Regions from separate parts of the Priestia sp. SB1 genome, predicted to be linked through region 2. Evidence: riboswitches for the same ligand, from Rfam matches in the RefSeq annotation. Region 2 holds a riboswitch; each other region holds the start of a gene.
What was found. Region 2 has a riboswitch for S-adenosylmethionine ahead of WKH56_RS24625 (methionine ABC transporter ATP-binding protein). Riboswitches for the same ligand answer to the same signal wherever they lie in the genome.

Region 1 (4,923 bases), on a different contig from region 2:
GTTATTTTACACAGCTCCATCATCCGCAAACGCGCGCTCATTGGCATGGGCTCTATTATTTTAGACGGTGCGGAAATTGGTGAAGGTGCTTTTATCGGTGCAGGAAGTTTAGTGCCTCCGGGTAAAAAAATACCACCTAATACTCTCGCACTCGGTCGACCTGCTAAAGTAATCCGCACTCTGACTGAGGAGGATTTAAAAGATATGCAGCGCATTCGTACAGAATATGTAGAAAAAGGGCAGTATTATAAGTCTATTAAGAAATCTGATTCTTCATTATAAAGGAAACGTTCCCTCAGAAAGTCATACTGAGGGAATTTTTTTAGTATCTCCACAAACTCTCTAATCATGTTCTATTCTCTCCACAATTGTAAAGAAATTTCCATATTAATTTACATCGTTTTAGTACTGCCTCCACAATTAAAGATTAAACTGAATAATAAAGACGTATTTATTAAAAAGGGAGCGACTCTATGAAAGCCAAGTTAATTCAGTATGTATACGATGCCGAATGCCGATTATTCAAAAGTGTAAATCAACATTTTGATCGAAAGCACTTAAATAGATTTTTACGTTTACTAACTCATGCCGGCGGAGCCACGTTTACCATTGTGATAGCGTGCTTGCTACTATTTCTGCATCCTTCATCCGTCGCTTACGCCTGTGCCTTTTCTCTAGCCGTTAGCCATATTCCTGTTGCCATTGCTAAGAAGCTATATCCGAGACAACGGCCTTATATTCAACTAAAGCATACAAAAGTATTAGAAAATCCATTAAAAGATCATTCATTTCCATCGGGGCATACAACGGCTATTTTTTCGTTAGTTACCCCTCTGATGATTACTTACCCAGCCTTCGCTGCCGTTCTTTTGCCGCTTGCAGTAACGGTAGGCATTTCAAGAATTTATCTCGGTCTGCACTATCCGACGGATGTCATGGTAGGCCTGATACTCGGCATCTTTTCAGGTGCTGTTTCACTGAACATATTTTTAGTCTAATTGATAGGAGGAGTACTCATGAGAATTGCTTTATTTACAGATACATTTGCTCCGGAAGTTAACGGAGCTGCTAAAACACTTTATCAATTTACTCAGTATGTCAAATCAAAGCAAATTCCCATCCAGGTATTTGCTCCTGAATTTGCTCATAATCGGTCGTTTTCAACGTATGTTCACCGCTCGCCTAGCATGCCGTTTTTCCTTTATCCAAACAGCCGTTTTTCATTGCCAAACGTTCTAAAAATTAAAAAGCAGCTGCAGGAATTCAACCCTTCTCTTATTCATTTGGCCACTCCTTTTACAATGGGGCTTTCCGGCTCCTATTACGGAAAAAGATTAGGTATTCCTCTTGTCGGCTCTTATCATACCAATTTTGATGATTATTTATCTCACTATGAACTTGAAAAAATGCGTGTACCACTGCAAAAATATATGAAATGGTTTTATAAACCTGTACAAAAATTATTCGCTCCCTCCGAAGTGACCAAACAGCAGCTAGAAAAACAAGGGTTTCACAACGTAGCTATTTGGTCGCGAGGGGTAAATCACAAATTGTTCCATCCCCACTATGACCGCTTTGATATTCGTATTAAATATAATATAAAAAAACCCTACATCTTAACGTATGTAGGAAGGTTAGCTAAAGAAAAGAACGCTGATTTTTTACTAAAAATTGCCCGATCTTTACCTGATCATATCCGCCACCAAGTTCACTGGCTTATTGTGGGAGATGGTCCCTTAAAAGAACAAATGCAACAGCAAGCATCTGAGCATATGACATTTACAGGCTTTCTTGAAGGTAAGCAACTTGCTCATATCTATTCTTCATCTGATTTGTTTGTTTTCCCTTCAGAAACAGAAACGTTCGGAAATGTCGTACTGGAGTCTCTTGCTTCTGGAACTCCCGTGGTGGCAGCAAATGCAGGAGGAGTTAAACAGATGGTTCAGCACGGGCGAAACGGCTACCTTTGCAAACCTCACTCCTTAGAAGAATTCAGTTCGGCTATTACAGGTTTACTTGATGATTTGCACCAGCGGCTTCACTTTGGCCATGCAGCGAGACACTATGCTCTTACTCAATCATGGGACGCCATTTTTCAGCATTTGCTTTCAGAATATGAAGATGTCGTAGAAAAATCTGCTGAAGGTATTCAATGGGCATAAAAAAAATCTCCGTTTTCACGGAGATTTTTTTTATTATTTAGCTAAAGCTTGAGTTTTTAATGCTTCAGCTTTGTCTGTGAACTCCCAAGGAAGCTCCACATCTGTACGACCAAAGTGACCGTAAGCTGCTGTTTGCTTATAAATTGGGCGACGTAAATCAAGCATTTTAATGATGCCTGCTGGACGTAGGTCAAAGTTTTTGCGTACTACATCTACTAGTACTTCTTCAGAAACTTTTCCTGTACCGAATGTATCAATTGAAATAGATACTGGCTGTGCAACACCAATTGCATATGCTAGTTGTACTTCACATTTATCAGCAAGATCAGCTGCTACAATGTTTTTCGCAACATAACGAGCTGCATAAGCTGCTGAACGGTCTACTTTTGTTGCGTCCTTACCAGAGAATGCACCGCCGCCGTGACGAGCATATCCGCCGTAAGTATCAACGATAATTTTACGACCAGTTAAACCAGCATCTCCTTGAGGGCCGCCGATTACGAAACGTCCTGTTGGGTTAATGAAATACTTTGTATTTTCATCAATTAACTCATTTGGAACAACTGGATTAATTACATATTCTTTTAAGTTACGTTGAATTTGCTCTAACGTTACTTCTGGGTGATGCTGAGTTGAAATAACAATTGTATCGATGCGAACAGGTTTGTTGTTTTCATCATATTCAACTGTTACTTGTGTTTTACCATCCGGGCGAAGGTAAGGAAGAATTTCTTCTTTACGTACTTCTGTTAGACGGCGAGCAAGTTTATGAGCTAATGAAATTGGAAGAGGCATTAATTCTTTTGTTTCGTTACATGCATAACCAAACATTAACCCTTGGTCTCCAGCTCCGATTGCTTCGATTTCTTCATCGGACATTTGACCTTCACGTGCTTCTAACGCTTGGTCTACACCAGCAGCGATATCAGCTGACTGCTCGTCGATAGATGTTAATACTGCACAAGTTTCAGCATCAAATCCGTATTTTGCACGAGTATAGCCAATTCCTTTAATTGTTTCACGAACTGTTTTAGGAATATCCACGTAAGTAGAAGTTGTAATTTCACCGCTTACTAAAACTAAACCAGTTGTTACGCTTGTTTCACAAGCAACACGAGCATTTGGATCCTTTGCTAGGATAGCATCAAGAATTGAGTCAGAAATTTGGTCACAAATTTTATCGGGATGTCCCTCTGTAACAGATTCTGACGTGAACAGACGACGTTGTGTTGACATCAGTTTTCCTCCTTATAAATACGATACATTGTGATACGGTACTCATTCCCTTATTTTCATTACACGTTAAAAAATATAAAAAAACCTTTCCTTGTATCGAGGAAAGGTATCAAATTCTACATAAGCCTTTCACTCTTATCGATCAAGGTTGTGCCCTTGCATCAGGTTAGCACCTTATCGTCTACACAAAAAAATGACGATGGTTGCTGGGTTTCACAGGGCCTGTCCCTCCACCAGCTCGGGATAAGAGAGTATCCGTTCAAGGACATATAATACATGAAAAAGCGCTTCACTGTCAACAACATTCAAATGGAAATCATCTCTTTATGTTTGAATCTGTTTTAATGTAACATACTCAAATTTAAAAATAGTATACCTTATTAAGAATGATCACGAAGTTTGGTTAACAAGACAGACCAAAAAAAGGCTTTCACTTGAAATAGCTTCACTTTTTTCGCTTCTAGCACATATACATGTGTCTAAAATAGGTATAACGTACATTTTTTTATAATACACAAACATTTTTAGTTAAATAGTATAGAATAATTAAATAAATGTGTTATACTAATTATAAATTTCAAACATTAATGAATAAATAATAGCTAAAAAGGAAGGTAGTGCACATGAGTACTGTTGATATGTCTATCGAATTAAATGGTTTGCTTCAATTAAAAACAACAAAACACCAATTATCTGTTCCACAACTTGTTGAAAAAATTCTAGCTCGACGCGAAGGAACGCTGACTTCTACAGGTGCTGTGTCAGTCGAAACCGGAAAATATACAGGTCGCTCTCCTTTGGATAAATTTATTGTAAGCGATGCTGTATCTTCAAAAACGGTTGAATGGGGACCCGTCAATCAGCCAATTTCTGCTCAGCGATTCGATGCGCTATACAAAAAAGTCTTAACCCACTTAAAGAAACAGGATGAACTTTTTGTTTTTAATGGATATGCTGGAGCTGATAAAAAGTATCAGTTACCAATTCAAGTAGTTAATGAATTTGCATGGCACAACCTATTCGCTCAGCAGTTATTCATTCGCCCTTCAGCTGAACAAAAAACAAATGATGATGTGAAGCCGTTTACAATTGTAGCAGCTCCAACGTTCAAAGCTGATCCTGAAACAGACGGGACGAATTCTGAAACCTTCATTATTCTTTCATTAGAGCGACGCATTGTGCTAATTGGAGGAACTGAATACGCTGGTGAAATGAAAAAATCTATTTTTTCAGTGATGAACTTCTTGCTTCCTCAAAACAATATTCTATCCATGCACTGTTCTGCTAACGTAGGAGAAGAAGGTGACGTTGCATTATTCTTTGGTTTATCTGGAACGGGTAAAACAACGCTTTCTGCTGATGCAAACCGTCGTTTAATCGGAGATGACGAGCACGGTTGGTCAAGCTCTGGTGTATTTAATATTGAAGGAGGCTGCTACGCGAAGTGCATTCAGCTTTCCGAAGAAAAAGAACCGCAAATTTTTAATGCAATTCGCTTCGGCGCAGTACTGGAAAATGTAGTGTT
Region 2 (4,923 bases):
CGCTTTTTATATAAACAAATTACGATACATATTTTGGAGGGATTAAGATGAGTACACCAAAAGATTTGCGTTATTCTGAAGAGCATGAATGGGTAAAAACAGAAGGAGACGTTGTCCGCGTAGGTATTACACATTTCGCTCAAGCTGAGCTTGGAGACATCGTATTCGTTGAACTGCCAGAAGTAGGAGCAACAGTAGAAGCTGACGAGCCGTTTGGTAGCGTTGAATCAGTAAAAACAGTTTCTGAGCTTTACGCACCAATTAGCGGTGAAGTTGTAGCAGTAAACGACAACTTAGGCGATAGTCCTGAACTTGTTAATGAATCTCCATACGAAGAAGCATGGATGATTACAATCAAACCATCTGATGCTTCTCAAGTAGACAAGCTGATGACAGCAGAGCAATACGAAGAAATGACAAACGAAGGATAATATTCCTCCATAAATTGTCTTTATGAAAAGTTTTTGACTGGACACTCTATTAGTAAACAAGCTAAAGGAGTGTCTTTTTATGTTTGAAAAACAAAAAATGGACGTTACAGATCGCGTTACAGCTAAATTTCATGACGGCGGTATGAAATTATACGTTGATAAGCAGCCAATTGGTGAAGTTAGCTACGGAACAAGCGGCAATGAATACCGCTTTGAAGAAGGATATTCGCAAGAAAATAATAAGTTCTATCAATACGCGGACGTACAAAAACAAGGTGAAACGCAAAAATATACAGACTGCGATGAAGAAGCAGGATGGTGCTAAACAGTGGCAACTGCCGCTGTTTTTCTTGTTTTATAGGGATAATATGGCCTAAACTGCCTTTTAAAAGAGTTCTTTCTTGCAAATTTCTTTTAAAAAACAGGTGAACTGTGATACATTAACGAATATTGTATAGCATAAAGAAATGATGTTACTATACAACTGACGATTATGGGTGATGAAAATGGGGCTAATTGAAATTGAAAAAGTAATTATTGTCGAAGGAAAGTCAGATAAAAAGCGTATTCAAGATATCATTCGAGAACCAATTGAAATTATTTGTACAAACGGTACGATTAGTTTATCAAAGCTGGATGAAATTATTGACTGTACGTTTAACAAAGAGGTATACATACTCGTTGACTCTGATGATTCAGGGAATAAGCTGAGAAAACAATTTAAACGAGAGCTTCCGGAAGCAGAGCATCTATATATTGATAAAATGTACCGAGAAGTTGCTGCCGCCCCTAGACATCACATAGCAACAGTATTGCTGAGTGCCAATATCGATGTTAATGCAGAATTTTTAACATAAAAGGAATGAGCAACATGCAAGAATGGAGCGAAAAACAGCTGGATGATCAGTTAAAAGAAGGAGAAAGAGCCTTTATCTTTTTCCATACGCCTTTTTGCGGGACATGTCAGCTGGCAAAAAAAATGTTAACCGTGGCAGAAGCGATGCTGCCGGATGTAACCATCGGAATGAGCAATTTGAATTATATGCCTTCAAAAGCAGAATTATTTTCTATTGAAAGCGTACCTTGTTTGATTGAAGTGGAAAATGGTGAAATGGTAAAAAAACTCTACGCGTTTCATTCCATCGAGCACGTACTCGAGGAGCTTCGATAATCAAACGTTTGTTTAAAATGAAGAAGTGGAAAGAGAGCGAACCGTTGGGGCTGTTGAAATCTTGGGATATTATCCCAAGAATAAAATCTGTTGACAGCCTATCTGACACATGCTAAAATCACACTCATGAATGTTCATAAATGAATGAATATTTCCTAAAAACAAAATAATTGTTGCGAACTCTTATCAAGAGAGGTGGAGGGACTGAGCCCTGTGAAACCCGGCAACCGTCAGACTAACTGAAATGGTGCCAATTCCTGCAAAGCTATGCGCTTTGAAAGATGAGAGAAAGGATTAAATATCGAGCCTTTCTGTCATGCGCAGAGAGGCTTTTTTAATGGGGAAAATTGTTTTACGGCTTTTTCATCCTATAGGGCAACCTAACATAATTAAGTTTTTATTAAAGAAGGTGAAGAAATATGATTACATTAACAGACGTTACAAAAATTTATCAGGCCAAAAGCGGTCAAGTAACAGCTGTTGATAATGTGAATCTAACCGTTAACCAAGGTGAAATTTACGGAATTATTGGTTATAGCGGAGCGGGGAAAAGTTCTTTGATTCGCTTGCTAAACGGATTAGAAACACCAACGACAGGAACGGTCGAAGTAGCAGGTAATGATATTGGAAAAATTAAAGGCGGAAAACTCAGAAAAGCTAGACAAGAAATTAGTATGGTATTTCAGCACTTTAATATCTTGTGGTCGCGTACGGTACGAGAAAATATTGCCTTTCCGTTAGAAATAGCAGGGATTTCAAAAGAAAAAAGAATGAAACGAGTGGACGAACTTATTAAGCTAGTCGGGCTTGAAGGGCGTGAAGATGCTTATCCATCACAGCTTAGCGGCGGACAAAAGCAGCGTGTTGGGATTGCTCGAGCGCTAGCGAACAATCCAAAAGTATTGCTTTGTGATGAAGCAACATCAGCGCTTGATCCTCAAACGACAGATTCTATTTTAGATCTGTTAGTAGATATTAATGAGAAGCTAGGGTTAACCATTGTATTGATTACTCATGAAATGCACGTCATTCGTAAAATTTGTCATCGAGTAGCCGTTATGGAAAATGGGGCAGTAGTAGAAGAAGGACAAGTGCTAGAAGTATTCAGAAAACCTAAGCAGCCGATTACAAAACGATTCGTTCAACAGATTTCTGAACCAGAGGAAACGTTTGAAACGATTGAACAAGTAAAAGAGCTGTATCCAAGCGGGCAAATTATTCAGCTGACGTTTGTTGGCGGAAAAGCAGAGCAACCGCTCATTACAACGATTTTAAAACAGTTTGATGTAACGATTAATATTTTGCAAGGAAAGATTTCTCATACACAAACAGGTTCATACGGGACGCTGTTCGTTCATTTAGACGGAGAATTAACAGAAGTTGAAAAAGTCATTGCATACATTCATGAGCAGCAGGTAGAAGTGGAGGTAATGACAAATGCTTGAGAAACTATTTCCAAACGTTATTTTAGATGATTTTATTCAAGCGACAAATGAAACACTATATATGACGGCTATTTCAGTTGTAGCCACATTTGTTCTAGGTATTTTATTGGGCCTGCTTTTATTTTTAACGTCCAAAGGACAGCTTTGGCAAAACAAACCTTTATATGCCATTGTGTCGGCGGTTGTAAATATCTTTCGTTCCATTCCATTCATTATTTTAATTGTTTTACTGATTCCATTTACCAAAGCATTGGTAGGAAGTATTTTAGGCGCTAATGCAGCGTTACCGGCTTTAATTGTTGGAGCAGCACCATTTTATGCGCGTCTTGTAGAAATTGGTCTGCGTGAAATTGATAAAGGTGTTATTGAAGCTGCTAAATCAATGGGAGCCACAACAAGCACTATTATCTTTAAAGTGCTGTTACCTGAATCGCTGCCAGCTTTGATTTCCGGTTTGACAGTAACAACCATTGCGTTAGTAGGCTATACGGCAATGGCGGGTGTGATTGGAGCTGGAGGTCTTGGAAACCTTGCATATTTAGAAGGATTCCAGCGCAGTCATAATGACGTAACGCTAGCCGCTACGATCTTAATTTTGATTATTGTATTTATTATCCAACTTATTGGAGATGCGATTACTGCAAAAATTGATAAAAGATAAAGGGAGGATTATTTATTATGAAAAAATGGCTTTCAGCTTTAGCATTAACATCTGCGCTAGTAGTAGGATTAGCGGCGTGTGGATCTAACAATGGATCAAAAGATGAAAAGAAAATTGTCGTGGGTGCATCTAATACGCCTCATGCTGAAATTTTAGAACAAGCAAAACCTATTTTGGAAAAACAAGGAATTGATTTAGAGATTAAAAAATTCCAAGATTACATCTTACCGAACACAGCTCTTGCAAACAATGAAATTGATGCAAACTACTTCCAGCACGTTCCTTATATGAATTCAGTGCTAAAAGATCATAAAGGTGAAAAAGGGTATGATTTCGTAAGTGCCGGTGCCATTCACATTGAACCAATTGGTATCTACTCTAAAAAATACAAAAGCTTAAAAGATCTTCCGAAAAACGGCACAGTTATTATGCGTGATGCAGTAGCAGAGCAAGGACGTATTTTATCGATTTTTGAAAAAGCTGGCGTGATCAAATTAAAACCAGGCGTAAAGAAAACAGACGCACAAATTAAAGATATTGTAGAAAACCCTAAGAATTTAAAATTTAAAGCCGATGTTGAAGGCGGATTGTTACCTCAAATGTACAAAAACAATGAAGGTGACGCTGTTGTTATCAATGCTAACTATGCTATCGATGCTGGTTTAGATCCAGTAAAAGATCCAATCGCAGTGGAAAGCAAAGAAAATAACCCATATGCAAACATCATTACGGTTCACAAAGGTGACGAAAATAAAGATACAGTGAAAGCTTTAGTAAAAGTTCTTCACTCTAAAGAAATTCAAGACTACATTAAAGAAAAATACAAAGGCGGAGTATTGCCGGTAAATAAATAATAGAAGAAAAGCACTTGCCCACTCTGGGCAAGTGCTTTTTTGTATGCATCAAAACGAATAACTCTTATTTTTCTCACGCATACTAACCGTGAAAACTTTACTGATGATGGGAGCTGACGTTATGCAGCAAGAAGCACGTCATTCAACTGAGCAAGCACTTCATGATTATAAAATGGGTGTTGGGAAATTTAGCGAAAAATTGCCGGAAGTAACAAAAACGTTTAATGCGTTTACTGAAGCATGTTTTGGAGAAGGTTCTCTTTCTAAAAAAGAAAAGCAGTTAATCGCGCTAGGAATCAGCGTAGTAGCTCAAGACGAGTACTGTATGATTTATCATACAAAAGGCTGCATTGATCAAGGT
Region 3 (4,923 bases), on a different contig from region 2:
CATTCGTACCGTCGTAGGACTCATTAAAGAAACAAAGGGAACAATTACCGTCAATGGTTTTCCTTTAAAAGAACAGTTTACATCAGCTATGAAATCAATTGGAGCGATTATTGAAAATCCTGAGTTTTATGATTATCTGACGGGCTATCAAAATTTAAAACACTTTGCGAATATGCATGAAGGGATCACAGCAGAACGCTTGGATGAAGTGATTGCGCTAGTAAAGCTTGAAAACAGCATTCATGCAAAAGTGAAGACGTATTCCCTTGGGATGAGACAGCGTTTAGGAGTAGCTCAAGCTATTTTACATAAGCCTGCATTGCTTTTACTAGACGAACCAACAAATGGTCTAGACCCAGCGGGAATGAGAGAATTTCGTACATATTTACAAACCCTCTGCAGGGAAGAAGGTATTTCAATTTTAATCGCGAGCCACTTATTAAAAGAAGTGGAAGCATTATGTGACCGCGTTGGTATTATTCAAAACGGCGAGTTAAAAGCTGTTCAAGATCTATCTCCAAATCGTCAAGATCAAGGGATGTATGTAGAATTTGAAGTATCTGACGTGCAACAAGCAGCGGATCTTTTATCTCAAGAATTCCAAGTAACAATAAAATCCGATAGTATTGATGTAGTGATTATGAAAGAACAAATTCCAGCTGTGAATAGAAAATTAGTGGACAGCGATATTTTAGTCTACCGAATCACTCCTGTTTATGAGACGCTTGAAGATTCGTTTATGTCCGTTACGGAGGGAGAGCACCATGCTTAAGTTAATTCAAAATGAACATATGAAATGGTTTTACAAAAGAAGTACAAAAGTCACGTTTATTACAATCGGCATCTTAACTCTTTGTATGGCTCTTTTAATGAAGAAAGTAGCAAACAGCGCAGGAACGGAAGACAACATATTGAATTTCCTGTCATTTAGTGCAGGCATGCTGATCCTCGTTCAATTTTTCGCGCTTGCTGTTGGAGGATCAATGGTTGCAAAAGAGTTTGAAGCGGGTACCATTAAGCTTCTTTTAATTCGCCCTGCTAGACGTTCAACGATTTTAACGTCCAAGTACATAACGCTCATTTTAATTAGCTTGTATTATTTGCTGAGCTATTTGCTTTTTTCGTTTGTATGGGGAGCATTGTTCTTTGGATTTGCCAGTCTAGAAGGAGATGCGCAGCTGCTTAAAAACATTACGCTTACGTATGACAGCGCGTATATGGAAACGTTTATGATGATGACGTTCGCATTCATGCTGTCGTCTTTATTTAGAAACAGCGCGCTTGCTTCAAGTCTAGCTATTGTCGTAAGTATTGGGGCGAAAGCAGTAACTGGGATAGTATCACAGTTTGGTCTATGGTGGGGGAAATTTTTACTGTTCGCCAACACAAACTTTGTGCAGTATATGGACGGAATGAAGACGATGTTTGACGGAATGACAATTCCATTTTCAATCTTCATCTTAGTTGCACACTTTGTCTTCTTTATGGGCGTAGCATGGGTGGCGTTTTTAAAACGTGACGTAGCTAATTGATGTGAGAATTTTCACACTATATATTTTTCTAAAATAGCATTTGACAATTAAATAAAAAGAGATTACAGTAGTGAAAGACTATTTTTAAAACAACTACAAACTTCTTATCAAGAGAGACGGAGGGACTGGCCCTACGATGTCTCGGCAACTGGCTGTACGCAGTGCGGTGCCAAATCCAGCAGACGATGTTTCGTTTGGAAGATGAGAAGGGTAATCTTATGATACAAATAAGAGACCTCTTCTTATCAATAAGAAGAGGTCTTTTTTTATTACGTAAACAAGAGGTGTTAAGAATGGAACAACAAAAAGGAAACGGCTGGGCGCTGTTACCGCTGGGCGTCTTTTTAGTCCTGTTTGTCGGATCAGGAATTATAACGGGAGATTTTTATAAGCTGCCTGTATTAGTAGCTATTATCATTGCAGCCATTGTGGCGCTGGCTATGAACCGCAAAGATTCACTTAATGTAAAAGTGGAACGCTTTGCTAAAGGAGCAGGGCATCCTGATATCATTATTATGGTACTTATTTTTATTTTAGCAGGTGCTTTTTCAGAAGTCGCTAAAGGCATGGGAGCTGTTGATTCAACGGTAAACTTAGCTCTGTCTGTGCTTCCGCAAAGCTTAGTGGTAGTCGGAATCTTTGTTATTGGCGCATTCATTTCAATTTCGATGGGAACGTCAATGGGAACGATCGCTGCGTTAGGGCCTATCGCTGTAGGAATCAGTGAGCAGGCGCATGTATCCATTACATTGGCAATTGCTGCTGTTGTTGGTGGTGCAATGTTTGGAGATAATTTATCCGTAATCTCTGATACGACCATTGCGGCAGTTCGTACGCAAAAAACAAATATGTCAGATAAATTAAAAGTAAACTTTTTCATTGTCCTTCCTGCAGCGATTGTTACAGTGATTTTATTACTTGTAATGACGCTAGGCAATACGTCATCAGTAGAAATTAAAGATTTTAGCTGGTTTAAAATCTTGCCTTATGTCGGCGTACTCGTTGCTGCCATATTTGGTGCAAACGTATTAAGCATTTTAACCGGAGGAATTGTATTAGCCGGCGTAATTGGATTAGCTGACGGAAGCTACACGCTTTCTTCTCTTGCTAAAACTGTGACAGAAGGTATTGGCGGAATGTCGGAATTAATTATTTTATCTCTTTTAATTGGCGGAATGGTTGAACTCATTCGCTATAACGGCGGTATTCAGTTCTTATTGAACCTATTAACACGACGCATTCAAACAAAAAAAGGCGGAGAATTCAGTATCGCGGGATTAGTAAGTTTAACCAATTTAGCCACGGCTAATAACACGATTTCAATTATTACAGCAGGTCCGTTAGCGAAAGAAATCTCTGATAAGTATTCAATTGACAATCGTAAATCAGCCAGTCTGCTCGACTTGTTTTCATGCAGCGTTCAAGGGCTTATCCCTTACGGTGCACAAATGCTTCTAGCAGCAGGATTTGCTAAAGTTTCACCGATTGAGGTTATTCCATTTACATTCTATCCAATGTTAACAGCGGTTTGCGGTATCATTGCAATTGTAATTGGCTTTCCTCGTTTAAATAAAAAATCAAAATCATCTAAAGAAGCTGCGTAATATCAAACCCTTAAAAAGAACATTCTTTTTAAGGGTTTTTTACTGTTTGAAAAAATCAGTCTGCTTTTTTTCATCTAGCTCCTTCCAAAGTGTCTCATTTTGTTTAAGTGCATAAGCCGCTCCTCCGATTTCAATTCCGCATAATAAAATGAATAATAAAATACCCATGATATGACCTCCTTATATAAGTGAATAAAAACATGATTGTAACGGGTTTAGCTTATTGCTTTTTCACTTTATAATGAGAATAAAGTATGAAACGCGTTTCAGCGCAAGAGAAAAAGGTGAAAACATGACAAATATCCGAGATATCGCAAAAAAAGCTGGTGTATCTGTTTCGACCGTGTCACGGGTTTTAAATCATCATCCGTATGTAAAAGAAGAAAAGCGCCGTCTGGTAGAAGAATTAATTCAAGAACTTAATTACGAACAAAACATTAATGCCGTTCACTTATCAAAAGGGAAAACAAATATGATTGCCGTCGTCTTGCCTTTTATTAATCATCCTTATTTCAGTCTGCTTTTAGAAGGAGTGGCCTCTCAAGCGTTAGAAAAGCAGTATCAGCTTGTTATTTGTCAGACGAACTATGATGTAAAAAAAGAAGAAGAAGCGCTTCATATGCTAAAAACAAAGCAGGTTGATGGAGTGATTATTTGTTCTAGAGCAAGCAGCTGGAGCACGATTGAATGCTATCAGCAGTACGGGCCGATAGCCGTGTGCGAAAACGTACAAAATCGTTCTATTCGCTCCGTATACGTTGATCATTATGCAGCTTTTAAGAAAGCGCTCATGTATTTAAAAGAAAAAGGATATACGGATATTGGCTACTGTATTGGAAGAATGACGGGTACAAATAGTCAACAGAGGCAGCAAGCATACAAAGAATATGTAGAAAGAATAAATGAGCCTTATCATCCGGAATGGGTGTTTCAAGGCTGTTTGAACGTGACAGATGGTGAAAAAGTGGTAAAAAAATTGGTGCAGATGAAAAATCGGCCTCAGGCGCTTTTAGTAACAAACGATCAAGTCGCTATTGGTATAAAAGCTCAGTGCGAACAAGCGGGTATATCAGTTCCAGGCAATTTAGCTATTATTGGTTTTGATAATCATCCGCTTTCTTCTTATTTACAAATCACAACGATCGAACTTCCTCTCAAAGAAATGGGCGAAACGCTTTTTAAACTAGTCAGGAGCAAGGATCCTCAAAAAATTGAGCTTCCTTTTCGGTTTATTGAGCGTAAAAGCGTATAAATTCTTGATGATCTCACCACGTGTTTTTATCGGATAAAATGAATAAAAGCGGACATCATACGAGTAAAGAAAGAAGAAAAGGATGATGATTGTGGAGAAAAAAGAATATCAAGTAGGAGATCAAGTATTTGTTATTTACCGAAATCCTCATACGGCAAACGTTGCCAATATTAATCAAGCTGAAATTGTTGAACATCCTGAAAATAAAGGTGAAAAAGCGCTGTTTCTGCATGAGTCTTATCATTTGTTAGCTGAAGATGATGCTGTGTATTCAACGTATGAAGAAGCAGAGAACATGTATAACAAGATATTTGATTATGAACAATATGATTGACGAAAGGCTCTCTTAAATAGAGAGTCTTTTTTGATGTGGAAAATAATTACCATGGATAGAGTCTTTTTATTTTTCAAACGCTATTAGTATTAGAAAAAAGGAAGTGTACATGATGATAAAACCTTTTGTACCTCAATTAGTATACATTGAGCCAGGGGCAATGGAGTACCCGCTTGGTGTTCAATTAAAAGAAAAATTTGA
Region 4 (4,923 bases), on a different contig from region 2:
AAAGATTTGCTGATGCATTAATTAAGAAGCTTCTCCTGAATGGAGAGGCTTTTTTGTTAAAGTGTTTATCATAATTTTTAAGGTAATAGGAGATGCTACTACTAAAATTTCTAAGGAGATCAAAATCTATGAAAAGACTACTTTATACAGTCAGCACTTTTTGTTTTGTTTGGCTTGCTTTTGCAACCATTCATGTCAGCGCTCTTTCGATTGAGAAACTTCCAATGAAGAAATCATCTGAACAATGGTCGGTCGAACTGACAAAAGCGAGCATGACGGGAGATAATCAGCTAAAGTGGAAAAATAACGTCTATCATACATATGGATTAACCGTTGAAAACATTGGAAAAGACGTAGAGCGTGTGCAGGTCCAAGCTTTTCGGCACGAAGGAAAAAATAAGGCGAAATACAGCTTGTTTTCTCCTATTGAAAGGTCTAACTTAAGCAAAAGCGGTCAGCGTTTTCGCTATGCCAATTTTGCTGTTCCTGGAAAAGCGGCAGGCTTAGACATCATGATTAACTGGACGGATGAACAAGGCAACCATCAAGAACATTTTGAATTTAAATAAAAGTCTTCGCTTAGGCGAAGACTTTTTTTTGCAGGAATTTATCTCTGTATGTGGAAAACGAACACGAAAGGAGAGATTGTGATGATTGCAAAAGCTACTGAAGAAGAAATACAGGAAATTCGGAAGAAATCTGCTGATGCGCTGTTTGAAGGAACAACGCATCAGTTTCAACCGTCAACTGAACGCGTAAATGAACTAATTGATAATGCCCTTGAAAAAGGGTGTTATTATTTAGTATCTAGACAAGAAAAAAAACTTGCAGGCTGGGTTTTTGTCGGTCCATCTGCCGACTTCTTTTCAAAAGCAGAAATTGGCTTTATCTACGAGTTATATGTTTTACCAGAATACCGCGGGCAAGGTCTAGCCAAGCCGTTAATGCAAAAAGCAATTGATGAATTGTCTATCAAAGAATACCCTGAAATCAGACTCAGCGTTCATGCTGGGAATTTTGCACAGCATGTGTACCGTGAACTTGGATTTGTAGATAAACAAATATCAATGAGCCTACAGGTGGCAAAACGTCCGTAATGTTGGTGAATGTCAGCGAGTCCATAAAACATAAGATGTTATACATGCGATGAGGTTCGGTAATGAAAGTAAAAGCAAATAAGTAGCCCAAACGGTGCTTTTATCCAGTGATTCAACAGCTCCGGCACCTGTATTACCTGAGGAGGGAGGATCTTCAAGCGCGTTCATAACTAAAGCCGCCGCTGCTAAAATAATCCCTCCAATGCTTCCGGTTGTTTTGACAATTGCAACGTGGAAAGTAGATGAAAAAGCAATGCTAAGAAGCAGCAGCAAGCTTCCCAAAAAAGCAGATAACATATATCGTTTCATGTGCTCACCATCCTTTATAAAATCATACCATATTTTACTTCTTTTTTCTTTTTATTGAAAAGCTATTGACGTAACCTATAAAACATATTAGAATAGTCAGAAATAATTTAAAAACGAAATATTCTTATCTAGAGAGGTGGAGGGACTGGCCCTTTGAAGCCTCAGCAACCACAATTATTGAATGGTGCTAATTCCAGCATAGCCTAGCTCTGACAGATAAGAAGAGGAATCTTTTTCTATGATGAAATCCTCTTCTTAGGAAGAAACATTTCGTATAGAAAAGGTGATGACATTGAAAAATACACAACAGGCGCTAAGCGTTGATGATTATTTAGATCTATACTTGTTAGCAAAAGAACTAAAAGACGAAACGTGGCAGCAGGAAATTTTAGCCGCGCTAAAAACGAAGCAAAATCGTTCATTTGAAGACAAACAATCCGCACTCGTTCAAGAAATATGGGAAGATTTTAAACAGTTAAATGAAGATATTTCTTTTACGTATCGCTTAATTCAAGAAGAGCCAACTAATGAACAGTTTCAAGTTAAATTAAGGAACTTGAGAGAACGGCGGATCACGCTGAGTCGTGAATTATATTTAGCTAAAAAACAGTATGTTGAACACACGCAGTAAAAGGATCCGCTTGATAAACAAGCGGTTTTTTTGCATGTGAATGTTAGAAGCGTTCTATTTCGGGTAGTAAATAGATAAGACAAAAAAAGGAGGGATAACAGTGGCCCAAGGTGTATTATGTGAAGTGAATGAGTGCATGTATTGGAAATCGGGAAATAAATGCAGTGCAGAGTCCATTTACGTTGTGAGTCCTGAAAGTAGTCACCATGTTTCTGAAACGGAAGAACCTGGCTGTAAAACTTTTGAACCCGCGAGATAAATGCTAGTTTTATAAAAAAGCATAAAATGAACGATGCGCTGACGGAGTTGAGTCGGCGTTTTTCTATTTTTTTAAAAAATACTATTACTTAGGTGCGATAATAAATACATAGTAAAAAAGCAGTGTCTACGTCTAATTGTGCGTTTAAACAAAATGATACGATAATTTTTTTGTTTTTCGACAAAAGAAAAGGGAGAGAAAGGTGATAGAATACAAATATACAGCCTAGCTGACTTTTAGCATAAATTTATATGAAAGCGCTAACAAAAAGCTGTATTCATCTCGTTTTGACAGATTGGAAAAAGGGGAGACGTTTATGCAGGGGAAAACTCAGGGGAAAGAATTGAAACGCGGGTTAGAAGAAAGACATGTGACGCTGATGTCCTTAGGAGCAGCCATAGGGGTAGGGCTGTTTCTTGGATCTGCATCTGCTATTAAATTAGCAGGGCCGGGAATATTATTGGCGTACGGATTTAGCGGAATGATTATGTTTTTTATTATGAGAGCACTTGGAGAAATGGCGATTCAAAAACCTGTTGCAGGTTCATTCAGCAAGTACGCGCGCGACTATTTAGGGCCCCTTGCTGGTTATCTAACAGGTTGGAACTACTGGTTTTTATGGGTTGTAACATGTATGGCTGAAATTACAGCCGTTGGTATTTATATGGGATATTGGTATCCGGATGTACCAAACTGGATTTGGGCGTTATCGGCGCTTGTCATCATGACAACAGTTAACTTCTTAGCTGTTAAGGCATATGGTGAACTGGAATTTTGGTTTGCACTTATTAAAATTTTAGCGATTGTGTTAATGATTGCCGTTGGATTATTAATGATTGTGTTTGGAATCGGGAACGGCGGCGTTGCGACGGGTATTAAAAACTTATGGGACAACGGCGGGCTGTTCCCGAACGGATTCAAAGGTATTTTACTGTCGCTGCAAATGGTTATGTTTGCATATTTAGGAATTGAAATGATCGGCGTTACCGCGGGAGAAGTGAAAAATCCAGAAAAATCTCTAGCAAGAGCGATTGATTCGGTCTTTTGGCGTATTCTTATTTTCTACGTTGGTGCATTATTTGTCATTATGTCAATTTATCCTTGGCAAGAAATTGGTTCACAGGGAAGCCCGTTTGTATTAACATTTGAAAAAATCGGGATTCCAGCAGCGGCAGGCATTATTAACTTTGTGGTGCTAACAGCAGCTCTTTCTTCTTGTAACAGCGGTATTTTTAGTACAGGCCGTATGCTGTTTAACTTAGCAGAGCACGGAGAAGCTCCAAAAGGATACGGTCAGCTGACAAAAGGCGGCGTACCTGGAAAAGCTGTTTTAGCATCAGCGGGTGCGTTATTAGTCGGAGTAGCGTTAAACTACATTGTGCCTGCCAAAGTATTTACGTGGGTAACAAGCATTGCAACATTCGGTGCGATTTGGACATGGGGAATTATTTTGCTTTCTCAAATTAAGTATCGCAAAACGCTAAAAAAAGGTGAAGAGGCAAAGTTAAAATACAAAATGCCTTTATTTCCGTTAACGTCTTATGTGTCACTTGCGTTCCTAGCGCTGGTGGTTGTTCTTATGGCGTACAATCCAGATACAAGAATTGCAGTTGTTATCGGACCACTATGGTTTATCGGTCTTATTATCGCGTACTACGCAAAAGGATTTCATAAACGAAGTCAAGGTTCAGCTGGGACTGAGCAAAAGCTAGTGAAGTAAACGAAAAGACCTCTTTCTTGGAAAGAGGTCTTTTCGTTTATTTGTTCTTACTTTCCTATAAATAATTAGTTTAGGTAGGTTTCAATAATTGTTTCAATATCATAAGGAGTAACACCTTCATCAAGCGAATAAATAGTGTCAGCTTTTTGTTTGTCATGGACAAGTGTTCCTCTAGCTTGTGCGTGAAATGAAAAAAGATCATAAAGCGTTGGCTTTAACAGCTTTGTCATGGCTTTTCCCATAAGAGAGACCGAACCATTGTTTTGTTCAAGATTATTTTCAAATTCAACATGGTGATGCAGCGAAATATCCGTCCAGATTAATTTTCGCTCTTGTAAATCAAAAATTAAAGGGATGGAGATGGTGGAATCACTAGCAAGATCTACTTTATTTTGTACGGTAGAAGGTTCGAATATCTCGCCGGACTCTATGTGCTGTCTCATCATCCATCCTCCAAAACATTCGGGAAGCATAACAAAAGGCTGGACAGAAAATGAATAAACGTTCATCAATATATAACGGCCGCCTTTTTTTAGAATCGTAGGGATATGCAAGTCAATAAATTCACATGCCCCGTTAGGAGCAGATGTAATATCTCCGCTGTGAAAAGCTTTGAAGCTTTTTGAAGATAAGTTTGTATAAGAAATATGCTCTTTATACTGCCAGTTTTCATCGTAAATTCCGGCAGATAAATCAATATCTACACTACCGGTATGTTCACCATTTGCAAAGCCTTCTTTCCACCAAATGAAAAAACGAAGCGTATCGCCTTCAGGAATTGTTAATTTACTTCCCCTGCTAATCGTTTTTAATGTTTTGCTGCTTGAACGCTGTGAAAACGGTATAGTTTGTTCACGCAAACGTTCATCAAGCCATACATTTCCAAGAGGTGGCAACTTAGCAAAAC

Region 1: another riboswitch for S-adenosylmethionine. It lies ahead of metK (methionine adenosyltransferase); the one in region 2 lies ahead of WKH56_RS24625 (methionine ABC transporter ATP-binding protein).
Region 3: another riboswitch for S-adenosylmethionine. It lies ahead of WKH56_RS17540 (Na+/H+ antiporter NhaC family protein); the one in region 2 lies ahead of WKH56_RS24625 (methionine ABC transporter ATP-binding protein).
Region 4: another riboswitch for S-adenosylmethionine. It lies ahead of WKH56_RS00490 (hypothetical protein); the one in region 2 lies ahead of WKH56_RS24625 (methionine ABC transporter ATP-binding protein).

Annotation. Positions count from the first base shown of each region.
Region 1 is NZ_JBBJSS010000001.1:976,158-981,080, forward strand. Features, by position in the region: gene WKH56_RS05020 (gamma carbonic anhydrase) at 1-282, shown strand, start outside; gene WKH56_RS05025 (phosphatase PAP2 family protein) at 474-998, shown strand; gene WKH56_RS05030 (glycosyltransferase family 4 protein) at 1,017-2,162, shown strand; gene metK (methionine adenosyltransferase) at 2,196-3,398, opposite strand; SAM riboswitch class I at 3,531-3,648, opposite strand; gene pckA (phosphoenolpyruvate carboxykinase (ATP)) at 4,022-4,923, shown strand, end outside.
Region 2 is NZ_JBBJSS010000007.1:64,682-69,604, reverse strand. Features, by position in the region: gene gcvH (glycine cleavage system protein GcvH) at 48-431, shown strand; gene WKH56_RS24640 (YusG family protein) at 511-756, shown strand; gene WKH56_RS24635 (toprim domain-containing protein) at 938-1,288, shown strand; gene WKH56_RS24630 (thioredoxin family protein) at 1,303-1,602, shown strand; SAM riboswitch class I at 1,783-1,890, shown strand; gene WKH56_RS24625 (methionine ABC transporter ATP-binding protein) at 2,022-3,047, shown strand; gene WKH56_RS24620 (methionine ABC transporter permease) at 3,040-3,708, shown strand; gene WKH56_RS24615 (MetQ/NlpA family ABC transporter substrate-binding protein) at 3,726-4,562, shown strand; gene WKH56_RS24610 (carboxymuconolactone decarboxylase family protein) at 4,684-4,923, shown strand, end outside.
Region 3 is NZ_JBBJSS010000004.1:466,819-471,741, reverse strand. Features, by position in the region: gene WKH56_RS17550 (ABC transporter ATP-binding protein) at 1-772, shown strand, start outside; gene WKH56_RS17545 (ABC transporter permease) at 765-1,532, shown strand; SAM riboswitch class I at 1,634-1,740, shown strand; gene WKH56_RS17540 (Na+/H+ antiporter NhaC family protein) at 1,826-3,136, shown strand; gene WKH56_RS17535 (hypothetical protein) at 3,176-3,304, opposite strand; gene WKH56_RS17530 (LacI family DNA-binding transcriptional regulator) at 3,429-4,388, shown strand; gene WKH56_RS17525 (transcriptional regulator SplA domain-containing protein) at 4,474-4,722, shown strand; gene splB (spore photoproduct lyase) at 4,835-4,923, shown strand, end outside.
Region 4 is NZ_JBBJSS010000001.1:93,804-98,726, reverse strand. Features, by position in the region: gene WKH56_RS00510 (glycosyltransferase family 2 protein) at 1-21, shown strand, start outside; gene WKH56_RS00505 (hypothetical protein) at 129-569, shown strand; gene WKH56_RS00500 (GNAT family N-acetyltransferase) at 651-1,097, shown strand; gene WKH56_RS00495 (hypothetical protein) at 1,110-1,406, opposite strand; SAM riboswitch class I at 1,528-1,629, shown strand; gene WKH56_RS00490 (hypothetical protein) at 1,699-2,037, shown strand; gene WKH56_RS00485 (DUF1540 domain-containing protein) at 2,138-2,296, shown strand; gene alaP (alanine permease AlaP) at 2,613-4,016, shown strand; gene WKH56_RS00475 (TerD family protein) at 4,082-4,923, opposite strand, start outside.